Prochlorococcus marinus str. AS9601: one gene and its partner. The protein of the gene in region 1 interacts with the protein of each later gene in a pairwise test. Links are inferred from orthologs where the notes say so. Each region holds a gene or a part of one and is shown in the gene's direction. Other genes may lie near its edges.

Evidence for each region.
Region 2: the proteins of def (region 1) and A9601_RS17900 interact in binary tests that used the Escherichia coli proteins (3 or more experiments, as listed by UniProt). The link is inferred for Prochlorococcus marinus str. AS9601 from one-to-one orthologs.

Annotation. Positions count from the first base shown.
Region 1 is NC_008816.1:80,327-87,704, reverse strand. The notes cover bases 2,992-5,909. They hold def (peptide deformylase), read left to right. Parts: upstream 2,992-4,106; coding sequence 4,107-4,712; downstream 4,713-5,909. Other genes in these bases: A9601_RS09485 (ABC transporter ATP-binding protein/permease), read left to right, coding at 5,425-5,909; A9601_RS09490 (hypothetical protein), read left to right, coding at 5,105-5,383; A9601_RS09495 (histidine triad nucleotide-binding protein), read left to right, coding at 4,717-5,058; A9601_RS09505 (alpha/beta hydrolase family protein), read right to left, coding at 2,992-4,025. In the rest of the region: A9601_RS09515 (SufD family Fe-S cluster assembly protein), read left to right, coding at 1-850; A9601_RS09510 (aminotransferase class V-fold PLP-dependent enzyme), read left to right, coding at 850-2,103; more of A9601_RS09505, read right to left, coding at 2,100-2,991; more of A9601_RS09485, read left to right, coding at 5,910-7,378. UniProt on the Escherichia coli protein: Removes the formyl group from the N-terminal Met of newly synthesized proteins. Requires at least a dipeptide for an efficient rate of reaction. N-terminal L-methionine is a prerequisite for activity but the enzyme has broad specificity at other positions.
Region 2 is NC_008816.1:1,593,712-1,601,064, reverse strand. Bases 2,289-5,181 are described here. They hold A9601_RS17900 (aspartate-semialdehyde dehydrogenase), read left to right. Parts: upstream 2,289-3,165; coding sequence 3,166-4,197; downstream 4,198-5,181. Other genes in these bases: A9601_RS17890 (ribonuclease J), read left to right, coding at 5,177-5,181; dapA (4-hydroxy-tetrahydrodipicolinate synthase), read left to right, coding at 4,194-5,096; tig (trigger factor), read right to left, coding at 2,289-3,041. Outside these bases: ATP-dependent protease ATP-binding subunit ClpX, read right to left, coding at 1-800; ATP-dependent Clp endopeptidase proteolytic subunit ClpP, read right to left, coding at 907-1,551; more of tig, read right to left, coding at 1,617-2,288; more of A9601_RS17890, read left to right, coding at 5,182-7,165; tRNA lysidine(34) synthetase TilS, read right to left, coding at 7,162-7,353.

The DNA of each region.
Region 1 (7,378 bases):
AAACCTGTCTTTAAACTGTACAAAAAATACCTTGGGATTAAAAATAAGTGGATCAGAAATTCCTCCTATTGAAATTTTTAGTCACTCATCAAGTAACTCTTTAAACGCAAAAACCCTGGTAATATTTATAGAAAAGGATTGTGATATTGATTTATTACAAGTAAATCTTGGTAAAGACAACTCTTCATTATCTCAATCAACGTTCTTTTGTTTAGAAGAAAATAGTTCCGTAAATCATGGTGTTGTTTCTTACGGTGAAAACAAATCAAATCTATTAAATTCTCTCAATGTAATTCAACGAAAAAATAGCGAATACAATTTAGGATCTTTACATTTCAAATTTAATTATGCAAGATTTGAAATTCGTATTACACAATCTGAAGGAAACGCTAAAACCAATATTAAAGGTATGCAAATAACAAAAAAAGACGAACAAATTTCTACTTATACAAAAATAGACTTTAATGGCCCAAATGGATTTCTAGATCAAATCAACAAATCACTTGCTGACGATGAATCTCATGCAATATTTGAAGGTTCAATAATAGTTCCTAAAATTGCCCAGAAAACTGATGCTTCTCAATTAAGTAGGAATTTACTTTTATCAAATCTCGCACAAATAGATACCAAACCTCAATTAGAAATAATTGCTGATGACGTCAAATGCAAACATGGAGCTACAATATCGCAATTAAATGAAGATGAACTTTTTTATATGAGATCAAGAGGGATCACATTACCAGAAGCAAGTAAACTACAATTAAGTTCATACTTTCAAGAAATAATTTCATTTATTCCCGTTTCAAAAGATAGATGGGATTTGCTTGATAAACTTTTAAATGAAAAATAATGGAAACGATTCAAAATTTTCCTGAAATAACTAAGAAAGACTTTCCTCTTTTAAATAACAACATAAAAAATAATGAGCAAATCATTTATTTAGACCATGCTGCAACCACGCAAAAACCAATTCAAGTCTTGAAAAAAATTGATGAATATTATAGAAATTTTAATGCCAATGTACATAGAGGAGCTCATCAATTAAGTGCTAAAGCGACAGAAGAATTTGAAAATGCAAGATTTTCAATTAGTAAATACATCAAAGCAAATTCGCCAAAAGAAATTATTTTCACAAGAAATGCTACTGAAGCAATAAATCTAGCAGCTAGATCATGGGGCGAATATTCATTAGGAGAAAACGATGAAATTCTTCTATCAATAATGGAGCATCATAGCAATATTGTTCCATGGCAAATGGTTGCAGCGAAAAATAAGTGTAAATTAAAATTTATAGGCATCGATAAAAATGGGCAATTAGATTTAGACGATTTTAAGTCAAAACTAACCTCTAGAACAAAGCTTGTTAGCCTAGTACATGTAAGTAATACTCTAGGTTGCTGTAATCCAATCAAAGAGATAACTAAATTAGCTAAACAAAAAGGTTCTCTAGTATTAATAGATGCATGTCAAAGTTTGGCGCATCAAAAACTAGATGTAATAGATCTTGATATTGATTTTTTAGCGGGATCAGGACATAAACTTTGCGGTCCTACAGGAATTGGTTTCCTCTGGTCAAGACAAGAAATTCTTGAAAAAATTCCTCCTTTCTTTGGAGGTGGCGAAATGATTCAAGATGTCTTTGAAGAGACAAGTACCTGGGCTGATCTCCCACATAAATTCGAAGCTGGAACTCCAGCCATTGCAGAAGCAATAGGCCTTGCGGAAGCAATTAATTATATAAACACTATAGGATTAAATGAAATTAATGAATATGAAAAGACTATTACTAAATATTTATTTGAAAAATTAAATCAAATAGAAAATATTGAAATTATAGGTCCACCGCCGGAGATAGATCCAGACAGAGCCTCACTTGCCACCTTTTATATAAAAAATATACATTCAAATGATATTGCTGAAATTCTTGATTCAAAAGGAATTTGCATCAGAAGTGGTCACCATTGCTGTCAACCTCTTCACAGATACATCGGAATTAAATCAACAGCTAGAATCAGTATGAATTTCACAACCAATAAGGAGGAAATTGATATATTTCTTGAAAAATTAAAAGATACTATTGATTTTCTAAAAATCAATTCTTAAATATTCAAAGCATTTTTTAAAAATTCCATAGATTTTTGCATTACTATTTCTTTATTTTCAATATTTCTAAAACCGTGCCCCTCATTATCAAAAAAAATAACTTCTGAATATTTATTATTCTGAATCAAAATTTCCTGGATTTTAAAAGTTTGTTTATAAGAAATTACTTTATCTTTTTTTCCATGAAACAATAAGATAGGTTTTTTTATTTTGTTAATATGATTTATCGGTGATCTATTTATATAATCATCATGATTTTGTGCATAAATTCCTACCAAAGAATTTAAATAATCTTTTTCAAACCTATGAGTGTTGTAATGCATATCCTTCAAATCAATAACAGGATATTTACAAATTGCTGCTGTAAAAATAGACCCATATAATAAACAATTCAGGGCAGTTAACCCACCAGCACTATTCCCAAAAATTACTACTTTTTCACTATCAACTTGATTTGATTTAATCAATTCAAGAGCTAGTGCTTTGCAATCATAAGAATCAACAATACCCCATTTACAATTCAACCTCTCTATATATGCTTTGCCAAATCCTGATGATCCTCCATAATTAACTTCAGCAACAAAAAATCCCTTCGAAGTCCAATATTGAACCTCAGAATTATATGATCCATCAAAACATGAAGTTGGTCCGCTATGTGCTCTAACAAGGAGCGGTGGCTTTCTAAAATTTTCTACGAGCGGCCTATAAAGAAAAGAATGAGTAGATTGAGCTTCAAAACCTTTAAACCAAAATGTTTCAGGTTTTGAACAAACTTTTATATATTCAGCATTTATTTCCTCAAAAACATTTGATAAAACTTCCTTTTTAAAATCAATTTCAAGTAAATTTCCAAGAAAATCAGATCCATGACCTTTCAAAACTACTTTCTTCTCAAAAACACTGAAATCACTTATTGAGGTAAAAGGAGTAGAAAATTCTTTAACGCATTGAAGATCTTTATATTGTTCAACTACTAAATTATTTTCTTTTTTTGCTAAACAAAATAAATCTTTTATATCCCCTGAAAAAAATGTTATTCCTGAGACCCACTGAGGTACTCCATATTCAACAAAATTTCTCTCTACTCTTTTTTTAATAAAAATATTCTCAATTTTACTAGCATCTAAAAACAATAAGTTCCACCATCCAGAACTATCTTCAGAACATACTAAAAGAGTTTCACTTATCCAATAAGGATGAAAAAAAGAAACGTTTTTTTTGGCATTAATCAGCTTATCTGAGAATTTTTTTATTTTTGTTATCTCTCCATCTAAGTCAATTTGAGCAAAAAAAAGATCATTTTTCTCCCAAGGCATATATGGAGAACCCCACTCGACCCAAGAAAGTAAGCTAACAGAAGAATTACAAGATAATTCTCCAGCGAAATTTTTAAATTTTTTTATTCGGTAAATATCTTGTTTAGTTTTTTTTAGGTTTAAAGAAAATAAGTAATCTCTATTATTTATTTCACAAATACCATATAAAAAATTTTTTTGAGAAATAACAAACGAAGAATCAAAATTTCCATCAATTGATTTAGATAGTTGTCTTGGTTCTTGAACTGAATCGAGATATCTTTTTTGACTTCTATAATTTGATGCAACCTCTTTAAAAATTTGAAACCAAACTGCGTTGGTAATCTGATCAATCCATATCAAATAAAAATTATTTTTTAAATATATACATTTATAAGATTTACCACCATATCCATGAAAGTTATTTTTAATATTATATTTTTTACTTGTTAATTTCTGAGGAAACGCCTCTTTTTTATTAAATGGTCTTGCAAAAATGGCATTTTCATTTTGACCTTCACCAACAAGATCAATCCAAAAAATGATATCCCTAATAATAGTTAATTCTTTAAAAGATTTCTTTTTAGATACAGTTTGCCTAACTTTTAACTGATCATCATTACTCATTTAAAAAAACTATAAAGAATGCAAATTAAAGTGCTAGTATTTTTATAGCTAAACTCTTAAGTAAAAACCTTTTTTTTTAACGTGGCAAACCATTTTTCACAACTTGCAAAAAAGTCAAGAACAAATGGAAACGCAGAAAAAATTGCAAAAGAACAATCAGGTAAGCCATTTCTAGACATTTATAAACTTGGTGATGATGTATTGAGACAAAATTCCAAAAGAATAACTAAGGTTGATGAATCGATTAGAAAACTTGCAAGAGAAATGCTTCAAAGCATGTATGCAGCTAAAGGAATTGGACTTGCTGCACCTCAAATTGGAATCAACAAAGAGCTTCTTGTCATAGACGTAAATTTTGAAGATTCAGCAGCAGAACCTTTAATATTAATCAATCCAGAAATTACAGACTTTGGAACAACCCTTAATTCATACGAAGAAGGCTGCTTGAGTATACCTGGTGTCTATTTAAATGTAGTGAGACCATCAACTATAAAATTAAAATTTAGAGATGAAATGGGACGACCACGTAAAATGAAAGCAGATGGACTTCTGGCGAGGTGTATTCAACACGAAATGGATCACTTAAATGGAATATTATTTGTAGATAGAGTTACATCAAAAGATGATTTGAACAAAGAACTTTTAAAAGAAGGGTTTAACGAAAAAGACGTTATCTCAATTAATTAATTTAATGACTGAAACAACAATATTTCAAAAAATCATTAATGAAGAAATACCCTGCGATAAGCTTTATGAAGATAAGTTTTGTATTGCTTTTAATGATATCCAGGCACAAGCACCAGTTCATTTTTTAGTGATTCCAAAAAAGCCAATTATAAGTTTATTAGATTGTATTGAAGAGGATGTAAATTTATTAGGGCATTTACTTTATGTGGGTAGCAAAATAGCTAAATCAAAAAATTTAACTAATTGGAGAACAGTAATTAATACTGGAGCAGAATCAGGACAAACAGTTTTTCATTTACATATTCATTTTTTATCTGGAAGAAAAATGAATTGGCCTCCAGGTTAAAACTCTCGAAAGAAATGTTAATGGGTTATAAATAAGTAAAAACAAAATGAATACCCCAGATTCCCTAAATACAGAATCCAAAAATTTATTCAATTTAATCTCAAAAAATTGGGAAGAGCTAGACAATTCACTCAAAACTAAGTTAATTAAAATTTGGAGAGTTTTAACTTATAAATGGCAATTACAAATTTTATTTAATTTACCTTTTTTACTATGGTGGGCATTAGATAAATCTTTTCCAAAAATTCATGAATTTGATGCAACAATCTTGAATTACTTGAATTTACCTGACTGGGCACTTTCCTTTATTGGCTTTGGTCAATAGACTTCTAAAAGTTATAATTTATCCTATAAAACTTTTGAGTAATGAAAACAGTAGTTAATAATAAATCCAAATTTATCTTGCAATTACAAAAATTAAGGAAGCTATCTCAGCCATTTTTTCTTCCCATAGATCAATGTAATGGATTCCAGTTCATATGGCTTTTGATTTCTCTTTTATTTTGTGTGGGTGGAGTAGTACTTGTGGGTCTTACAGGAATAATAAGTTTTTTTGAAAGCTTTCAACCAATTTTTCTTGAAAAGTATTTCGGAGGTGTAGTAAGTACTGTCAATTCAATTTGGGCTGGGAGTTGGGGATTGCTTTTCTCTGCATTATTTCTAATTGGATCAGGAAGCTTTTTTAGCTTAAGACGTCAATTAAAAAACCGTAGATGGTTACATTGGTTATTCCTTGCGATAATTGTATTAATGCTTTTAGCTGTAAACGGAATAAACGCAGGTATTGGATTCATTGCAAGAGATTTAACAAATGCTTTGGTAGAAAAACAAGAAGATGGATTTTATCGGATATTGGGAATTTACGCTTGTTGTTTCGCTGTGGCCTTACCAATACGGGTTTCCCAAATATTTTTTACATATAAGTTAGGAATAATTTGGAGAGAATGGCTTTCAAAAAGTCTAGTCAAAGATTATATGACTAATAAAGCTTATTACCAGTTAAATCCCAATGATGAAGAACAAACCGATGTAGATAATCCCGATCAAAGAATCACAGATGATACCCGAGCTTTTACCGGGCAAAGTCTCTCTTTCACATTAGGTATTTTTGATGCCCTACTAACATTTTCACTTAATATTCTTATTTTATGGAGTATTAGTACAACACTTACTTTTTCTTTATTTGGTTACGCCGCATTTGCAACTTCTATCCTCTTAATTGCTGGAAAAAATCTTGTAAAGATTGACTTTGATCAACTCAGATATGAAGCAGATTTTCGATATGGCTTAGTACATATTCGAGATAATGCTGAATCAATAGCCTTTTATTCTGGGGAGAATCCTGAGCGAAGTGAAACTGAAAGACGCTTAGGAGAAGTGGTGAGAAACTTTAATTTACTGATTATATGGAGAGTAATAATAGACGTCATGAGAAGATCCATTAATTATGCAGGAAATTTCTTTCCATATTTAATAATGGCAATCCCTTACTTTAAAGGTGATATTGATTATGGACGCTTTATTCAAGCAAGCTTTGCATTTGGAATGGTTGAAGGTTCGTTATTTTTCATTGTTAATCAAATCGAAGAACTTGCAAAATTTACTGCTGGTATTGGCAGATTAGAAGGATTCCAATCAAAAGTTGAATCCATTAGCAAAACCAACCCAACACTTAATCAAAACGTTATTTCAGATTACCCCTCAATTCTTATTAATAATGCTGACCTTTGCCCACCAGGATCAAATAAAACAATAATTAAAAATTTAAATTTGAGCATCGACAATAATCAATCACTTTTGGTAGTAGGACCATCTGGGTGCGGTAAAACATCTTTACTAAGAATGATTAGTGGTTTATGGGAACCCGATCAGGGAGTAATTAAAAAACCAAAAATTGGGGAATTATTATTCATACCTCAAAAACCATACATGTTACTTGGTTCTTTAAGGGAACAATTATGTTATCCCACAGAAGTTAATAAATTTAGTGATGAACATCTTACTTCTGTACTTCATGAAGTAAATTTAAAAACCTTAGTGGATCGGTATCCTAATCTTGATATCAAACAAGATTGGCCACGAATTCTTTCCTTAGGTGAGCAACAAAGATTGGCTTTTGCAAGACTCTTACTAAATTCTCCAAGATTTGCAGTACTAGATGAAGCAACAAGTGCTTTAGATATTAATACTGAAAAAAAACTATATAGTTTACTAAAGGAACGAGAACTTTCTCTAATAAGTGTTGGACATAGACCTAGCTTAATAGATTTTCACGAAAATATTTTAGAATTAAATGGACAAGGAGACTGGAAATTATTGA
Region 2 (7,353 bases), 1.5 Mb from region 1 along the record:
CTCGTATCAATTTGGATACAGTCATGATACGGATGTTTTCTTCCGCCTTGTGGTGGCACATTAGCAATTGTTCCTTCAAGCATTTTTAATAAAGCTTGCTGTACTCCTTCACCAGAGACATCTCTAGTAATTGAGGGATTCTCGCTTTTTCTTGCAATTTTATCTATTTCATCAATATAAATAATTCCTTTTTGAGCTAGTTCTACATTCATTTCTGATTTCTGTAGAAGTCTTAAAAGTATGTTTTCAACATCCTCCCCAACATATCCAGCTTCTGTCAAAGTCGTTGCATCAGCTACTGCAAAAGGAACATCTAAAAACTCTGCTAAAGTTTGCGCCAATAATGTTTTTCCACTTCCAGTAGGGCCGATGAGTAAAATATTTGATTTTTGTAATTTAGTTGCTTGTGAATCTGTTGCATTGTTATTTTTACTATCTTCTTTAACTTTCCAAGCTAATCGCTTGTAGTGATTGTATACGGCGACTGATAATATTTTTTTTGCGGATTCTTGTCCAACAACTTGATTATCTAGAAAACTTTTAATTTCTAATGGCTTAGGAATTGAGGTTAATTCTAAAGGAACAGATTTTTTTGGATTATCAGTTGGTAATTTCTTTTTTACTTGCGGAGGGTTGTTTGTGTTCGCTTGATTATCAAGTAGTTCTTCATCGAGAATTTCATTACAAAGATCTATGCACTCATCACAGATATAAACCCCAGGACCAGCTATAAGCTTTCTTACTTGGTCTTGTGATTTACCGCAAAATGAACATTTAAGATGGGCGTCGAATTTAGCCATCGATAATAAGTTTTTAAAAGTGAAAGGTGTTAAATATTCCCTATTCACTAGGATTGCTTATAAATATCGATTCGTCATCTTATTCTTAAAAAATCAGAACCCCTTGTCACTTTTTGATAACTTTATCAATTAATCCATATTCGACTGCTTCTGAGGGAGATAAAAAATAATCTCTTTCTGTGTCTTCATTAATTTTTTCTAAAGGTTGACCAGTATGTTCTGCTAAAAGCGAATTTAATGTTTTCTTGAGAAAAAGTATTTCTTTAGCTTGTATTTCAATCTCTACTGCTTGACCTTGTGCACCTCCTAGAGGTTGATGAATCATAATCCTAGAATTAGGTAAAGCCAATCTTTTCCCCTTTGCTCCTCCAGAAAGAAGAAATGCCCCCATACTTGCCGCTACTCCAAAGCATATTGTCACTACATCAGGGGATATTTGCTGCATAGTATCGTATATTGCCATTCCTGCAGTTACTGAGCCACCAGGAGAATTGATATATATTTGTATGTCTTTTTCGGGATCTTCCGCTTCAAGAAATAATAATTGTGCAACAAGTGAATCAGATACTTGATCATTAATTCCAGTACCTAAAAAAATTATTCTCTCCCTTAATAGTCTTGAATAAATATCAAAAGCTCTTTCTCCTCTACCTGATTGTTCTATAACAGTAGGAACAGCAGCAATGGTTTTATTGTTACTTTCGTAAGAACTTATTGAGCTTTGGATTAAATGTTTTTTTTCTGAGTTCACAAAATAGTTTTCGTCTTATAAATAATTTAAGGGGTTTTTGTCTAATTAGTAGGAAATTTCATAAATTATTTTTTTTCTTTTTTATTTTGAGTTTTTGTAGTTTTTGTAGTTTTTGACGCAGTTTTTGTGGCTTTTGTTGTTTTTGAGGTTTTTGTAGCTTTAGAAGTTTTTGTAGTTTTTTCTTTTACTTCAGAATTTTCTTCAAGCCAAATGATTAATTTTTCTTTGAGTAAATCGTTAGTTAATACTTCTGTTAGTTTTTTAATATCTATTTGTTTTGAAGATTGAGAGATTGCATCTTCATAATCTTTCATTTTTGAATCAATTTCATCTTGCTCAACTTTTATGTTTTCAGTTTCAGCTAATGCTTTTAAAGCTAAATTTCTTTGAACATTTTTTTCAGCTTGAGGCCTTGTGGAATCTGCTAATGACTTAACTAATTCTGGAGTGAAAGTAGATTTAACATCAAGACCTTGTTGAGCGAATCTTTGAGCGGTTTGTTCAATATTATTCCTCACTTCTATATCAATCATAGATTTTGGAATTTCAGCAACCAATTCGTTTGTTAAGGCATCTAATAAAGCTTCAATTTTGATATCTTTTTGAGTTTTTTCAAAATTGTCTTTAAGTTGCTTTTCAATATCTTTCTTTAACTCTTTTAATGATTCTTTGTTGCCAGACTGTTTTGCAAAATCGTCATTAAGTTCAGGCAATTCTTTTTCCTTAAGATCCTTAAGATTTACTTCAAAAATTGCTTCTTTGCCTCTTGAATCCTCATGAGAATAATCATCAGGAAATTTAAGGTTAAGTGTTTTAGTATCACCAATTTTCATCTTTACGATTCCCTCAACGAAACCGGGAATCATTTTGTTCTTTTCTAACTCAAGATCCATTGATTCACTTGTTCCACCATCAATCTCTTTACCAGAATCTTTATATTTTCCTTTGAAACTAACTACAGCAATATCTCCTAATTTTGCTGCTCTATTGGTAACTGGAATAATGTTTGCAAACTGATTTCTAGATTTTTCTAGCGCTTCATCTATTGACTTAGGATCAAACTTTGTCTTTGATATTTCAACACTAAGTCCTTTGGATTTTTTAAGTTTTAATTCTGGGGCAACATCAGTTTGAAGAGTAACCTTAAGTGATTTTTCAGGACTAAACTTTGCAAGTAAAGATTCAAATCCATCCACCAATTCTGGCTCACTTAGTGGCTCTATAGATTTTATTTTTAACGCTTCTTGCCATGATTTATCAATAATTTTTTCCAGAGCAGAAGCATGTAATTGTGTGATGCCAATTCTTTGGATTAAGACTTGTTTAGGAATCTTACCAAGTCTAAATCCCGGAATTTTAGCTGAACGACTGATAGAATTGATTGTTTCATTTACACACGTTTTGCATGTCTCAGATGGTATTTCTAATTCGAATGAAATTCTACTTTGAGGCAGAGGAGTTGTTTTGACTATTAGTGCATCTTTAGCCATGTTTTTCTAAGTTATTACTTTGAACCGAATCTTAATTATTTCACATTATGTGATTTCCTTGAAAGTTAATTTTTTGATAAAGTAAAAAAAATAGTCAATCTATTCATAAAAATCATTTTAAAGTGTGAGACAATTTCCTTATTTGCCTAATAGGCCATTAAAAGTTGCTGTTTTAGGTTCTTCAGGTGCTGTGGGATCTGAATTGCTAAAAATTCTTGAACAACGTGATTTCCCAATATCAGAATTGGTCTTGCTTTCATCAGAGCGGTCAGAAGGAAAAAAAATTATTTGGAAAGGTGAAGAACTAGTTACAAAAAAAACAACTAAGGAAGAATTTAAGAATCTTGATCTAGTTTTGGCGTCAGCTGGCGGAAGTATTTCAAAAAAGTGGTTATCTACCATTATTGATCAAAATGCTTTACTGATAGATAATTCAAGTGCTTTCAGATTAGATAAGAACGTTCCTCTTATAGTCCCTGAAGTTAATGCTAGTGACGTACTTAATCATGATGGGGTAATAGCCAATCCAAACTGCACTACCATTTTGTTGACATTAGTTTTAGCTCCATTAAACAAACTTTCTACTATTCAAAGAGTTATTGTCTCAACATATCAATCTGTCAGTGGTGCAGGCCAACTGGCGATGGAGGAACTAAAACTTTTAACTGAAAAATATCTTCAAGGAAATCCTCAAAAAAGTGAAGTTTTGCCATACTCCCTTGCTTTTAATTTGTTTTTACATAATTCTCCTATGCTTTCAAATAATTACTGCGAAGAAGAGATGAAAATGGTTAATGAGACAAGGAAAATATTAAATATTGCTGATTTAAAGCTCTCTGCTACATGTGTTCGAGTCCCAGTTCTAAGAGCACATTCTGAATCGATCAACATTGAATTTGCCGATGTAGTTGAGCCTAAAGAAGCTCTTGAAGAATTAAAAAAATCTCCTGGAATTGAAATTATTGAGGATTACAAAAATAATAGATTTCCTATGCCAAATGACGTTATGGGAAGGGATAATATTGCTGTTGGCAGGCTAAGAACTGATATAAGTCATCCTCATGGATTAGAATTATGGTTATGTGGAGATCAAATAAGAAAAGGAGCAGCTCTGAATGCTGTTCAAATAGCTGAGTTATTAATTCCAAAAAAATGATTACAGACAAAACTGAGTGTAATAATCCATTATTTGGAAGAATATTGACTGCAATGGTTACTCCATTCACTGAGAATGGAGATGTAGATTATGAACTAGCTATAAAACTTTCAAATTATCTTTTTGAGAACGGTTCCGATGGAATTGTGTTGTGCGGTACTACTGGAGAATCTCCGACTCTTTCATGGGCGGAGCAGCATGATTTATTTATTGCGGTAAAAGGATCTTTGGATGCAAGCTGTAAAGTAATAGTTGGCACTGGTAGCAATTGTACAAGCGAAGCTGTGGAAGCTACAAAAAAAGCTTACGACTCTGGTGCCGACGGTGCTTTGGTCGTTGTTCCTTATTACAATAAGCCGCCTCAAGAAGGTCTTTATAAACATTTCAGTTCTATTGCTAAATCTGCAAAGGATTTGCCTCTTATGCTCTACAACATTCCTGGCAGGACTGGATGCAATTTATTACCTGATACTGTGAAGAAACTTATGGATTTCTCAAATATTCTCAGTATTAAAGCTGCAAGCGGTAGAATAGAAGAAGTAACAGAATTAAGAGCTATTTGTGGCTCCGAACTCTCTGTATATAGTGGCGACGATTCATTGTTGCTTCCAATGTTATCGGTAGGTGCTGTAGGAGTAGTAAGTGTTGCAAGTCATTTAGTTGGATTGCAATTGAAAGAGATGATTCATTCTTTTCAAAGTGGAAAGGTTTCCAATGCTCTTGCTATTCATGAAAAACTTCAGCCTCTTTTCAAAGCACTCTTTATGACTACTAATCCAATCCCAATTAAAGCTGCTTTGGAGCTCTCGGGATGGGATGTAGGTAATCCTAGAAGTCCTTTGTCACCTTTAAACAATGACATGAAAAAGCAACTATCTTTTATCCTGAATTCCCTATAATAGGGATTATATTTAACTTGATAATTAAATTTAAATAAACCTTATTTGATTACAAGCAGGCCTTCATAAATTTCAAAATTATGCAATCAAGTACAAATTCAACTGTAAATAGATCTACTCATGATTCATCTAGATCTAAAAGTAATACTCCAGCTCTACGAGTAATACCTCTTGGAGGATTACATGAAATAGGAAAAAACACTTGCGTTTTTGAATATGGCGATGAATTAATGCTTGTTGATGCTGGCCTAGCTTTCCCATCTGATGGTATGCATGGCGTAAACGTTGTTATGCCTGATACAACTTTTTTAAAAGAAAATCAAAGAAGAATAAAAGGAATGATTGTCACTCACGGTCATGAAGATCACATTGGTGGTATTTCTCATCATCTAAAGCATTTTAATATTCCCATTATTTATGGCCCAAGATTGGCAATGTCAATGCTTAGAGGAAAAATGGAGGAAGCAGGGGTATCTGATAGAACAACTATACAGACAGTAAATCCAAGAGATGTTGTAAAAGTAGGACAACATTTTTCTGTTGAATTTATTCGAAATACCCATTCTATTTGCGATAGTTTTTCTTTAGCAGTTACAACACCTGTTGGCACAATTATTTTTACAGGAGATTTTAAGTTTGACCATATGCCAGTAGATGGAGAGCAATTTGATATTGAAAGAATGGTGCATTATGGAGAGAAGGGAGTTTTATGTATGTTCAGTGATTCGACTAATGCCGAAGTTCCAGGTTTTTGTCCTTCTGAGAAGACTATCTACCCCTCTTTAGAAAAACATATTGCAGAGGCAAAAGAACGAGTTATCCTTACTACTTTTGCTAGTTCTGTGCATAGAGTGACCATGATCTTAGAATTGGCCATGAAACATGGAAGAAAGGTCGGTTTGTTAGGTAGATCGATGATTAATGTTATTGCTAAGGCAAGAGATATTGGTTATATGAAATGCCCAGATGATTTGTTCGTTCCTATCAAGCAAATTAGAGATTTGCCAGATAGGGAGACCTTATTATTGATGACCGGTAGTCAAGGAGAACCCCTAGCAGCATTAAGCAGAATCTCTCGTGGTGAACATCAGCATGTTCGTCTCAAGACTACTGATACTGTAATATTTTCAGCCAGCCCAATTCCTGGTAATACTATTTCTGTTGTTAATACAATAGATAGATTAATGAAACTCGGAGCAAAGGTTGTTTATGGAAAGGGTGAGAATATTCATGTTTCTGGTCATGGTTTTCAAGAAGATCAAAAGTTAATGTTGGCACTCGCAAAACCTAAGTTTTTTGTTCCTGTTCATGGAGAACATAGAATGCTTGTTTGTCATGGGAAGAGTGCACAAACTATGGGGGTTCCAAAAGAAAATATCTTAATTATTGAAAATGGAGATGTAGTTGAGCTAACACCTAATTCTATTCAAAAGGGTGATCCTGTAAAAGCTGGTGTTGAACTACTTGATAACTCACGAAATGGGATAGTAGATGCTCGAGTATTAAAGGAAAGGCAGCAATTAGCTGGGGATGGTGTAGTAACTGTTTTAGCTCCTATTAGTACAGATGGGAAGATGGTTGCGCCTCCCAGAGTTAATTTAAGAGGAGTTGTTACTACTGCAGAGCCAAGAAAAATGTCTATGTGGACAGAACGAGAAATAAGTTGGGTCTTAGAAAATAGATGGAAACAATTATCCAGACAAACTGGGCCGAATAATTTTGAGGTAGATTGGATTGGTGTACAAAGAGAAATTGAAAATGGTTTATCGAGAAGAATGAGAAGAGAATTACAAGTTGAACCACTTATTTTGTGTTTAGTTCAACCTGCTCCAAGTGGAACTCGTGCTTATATTCCAAAGATTACCGAAGAGCAAAATTTCTCCAATAGAAATAGAAATAATAATAATTTCCATAAGAAATCAAACAATAATAATCATCCCAATAGTTCAAATAACCCACAAAATACCCAAAAAAGTCCAAAAGTATCACAGAATCCATCAGCTGAGACTGCTACAGAAGATTCATTTGAAGGTAGAACAAGAAGAAGAAGATCTGCTGTTACATCTTAACTTTTTTCAAAATTTATATAGTTTTTATCCCAAACAATTTTTAAAAACTCTTGCAGATTAATTTGACCTTTATTTTTTTCATAAATTGAAGTTGCTAATTTTGTCAGATTTTTAGAACTACATTGCTTTGGAGATATTTCTTTTAAAAATCTATTTAAAATTGTGCATCTCGCTTCAATACACATACC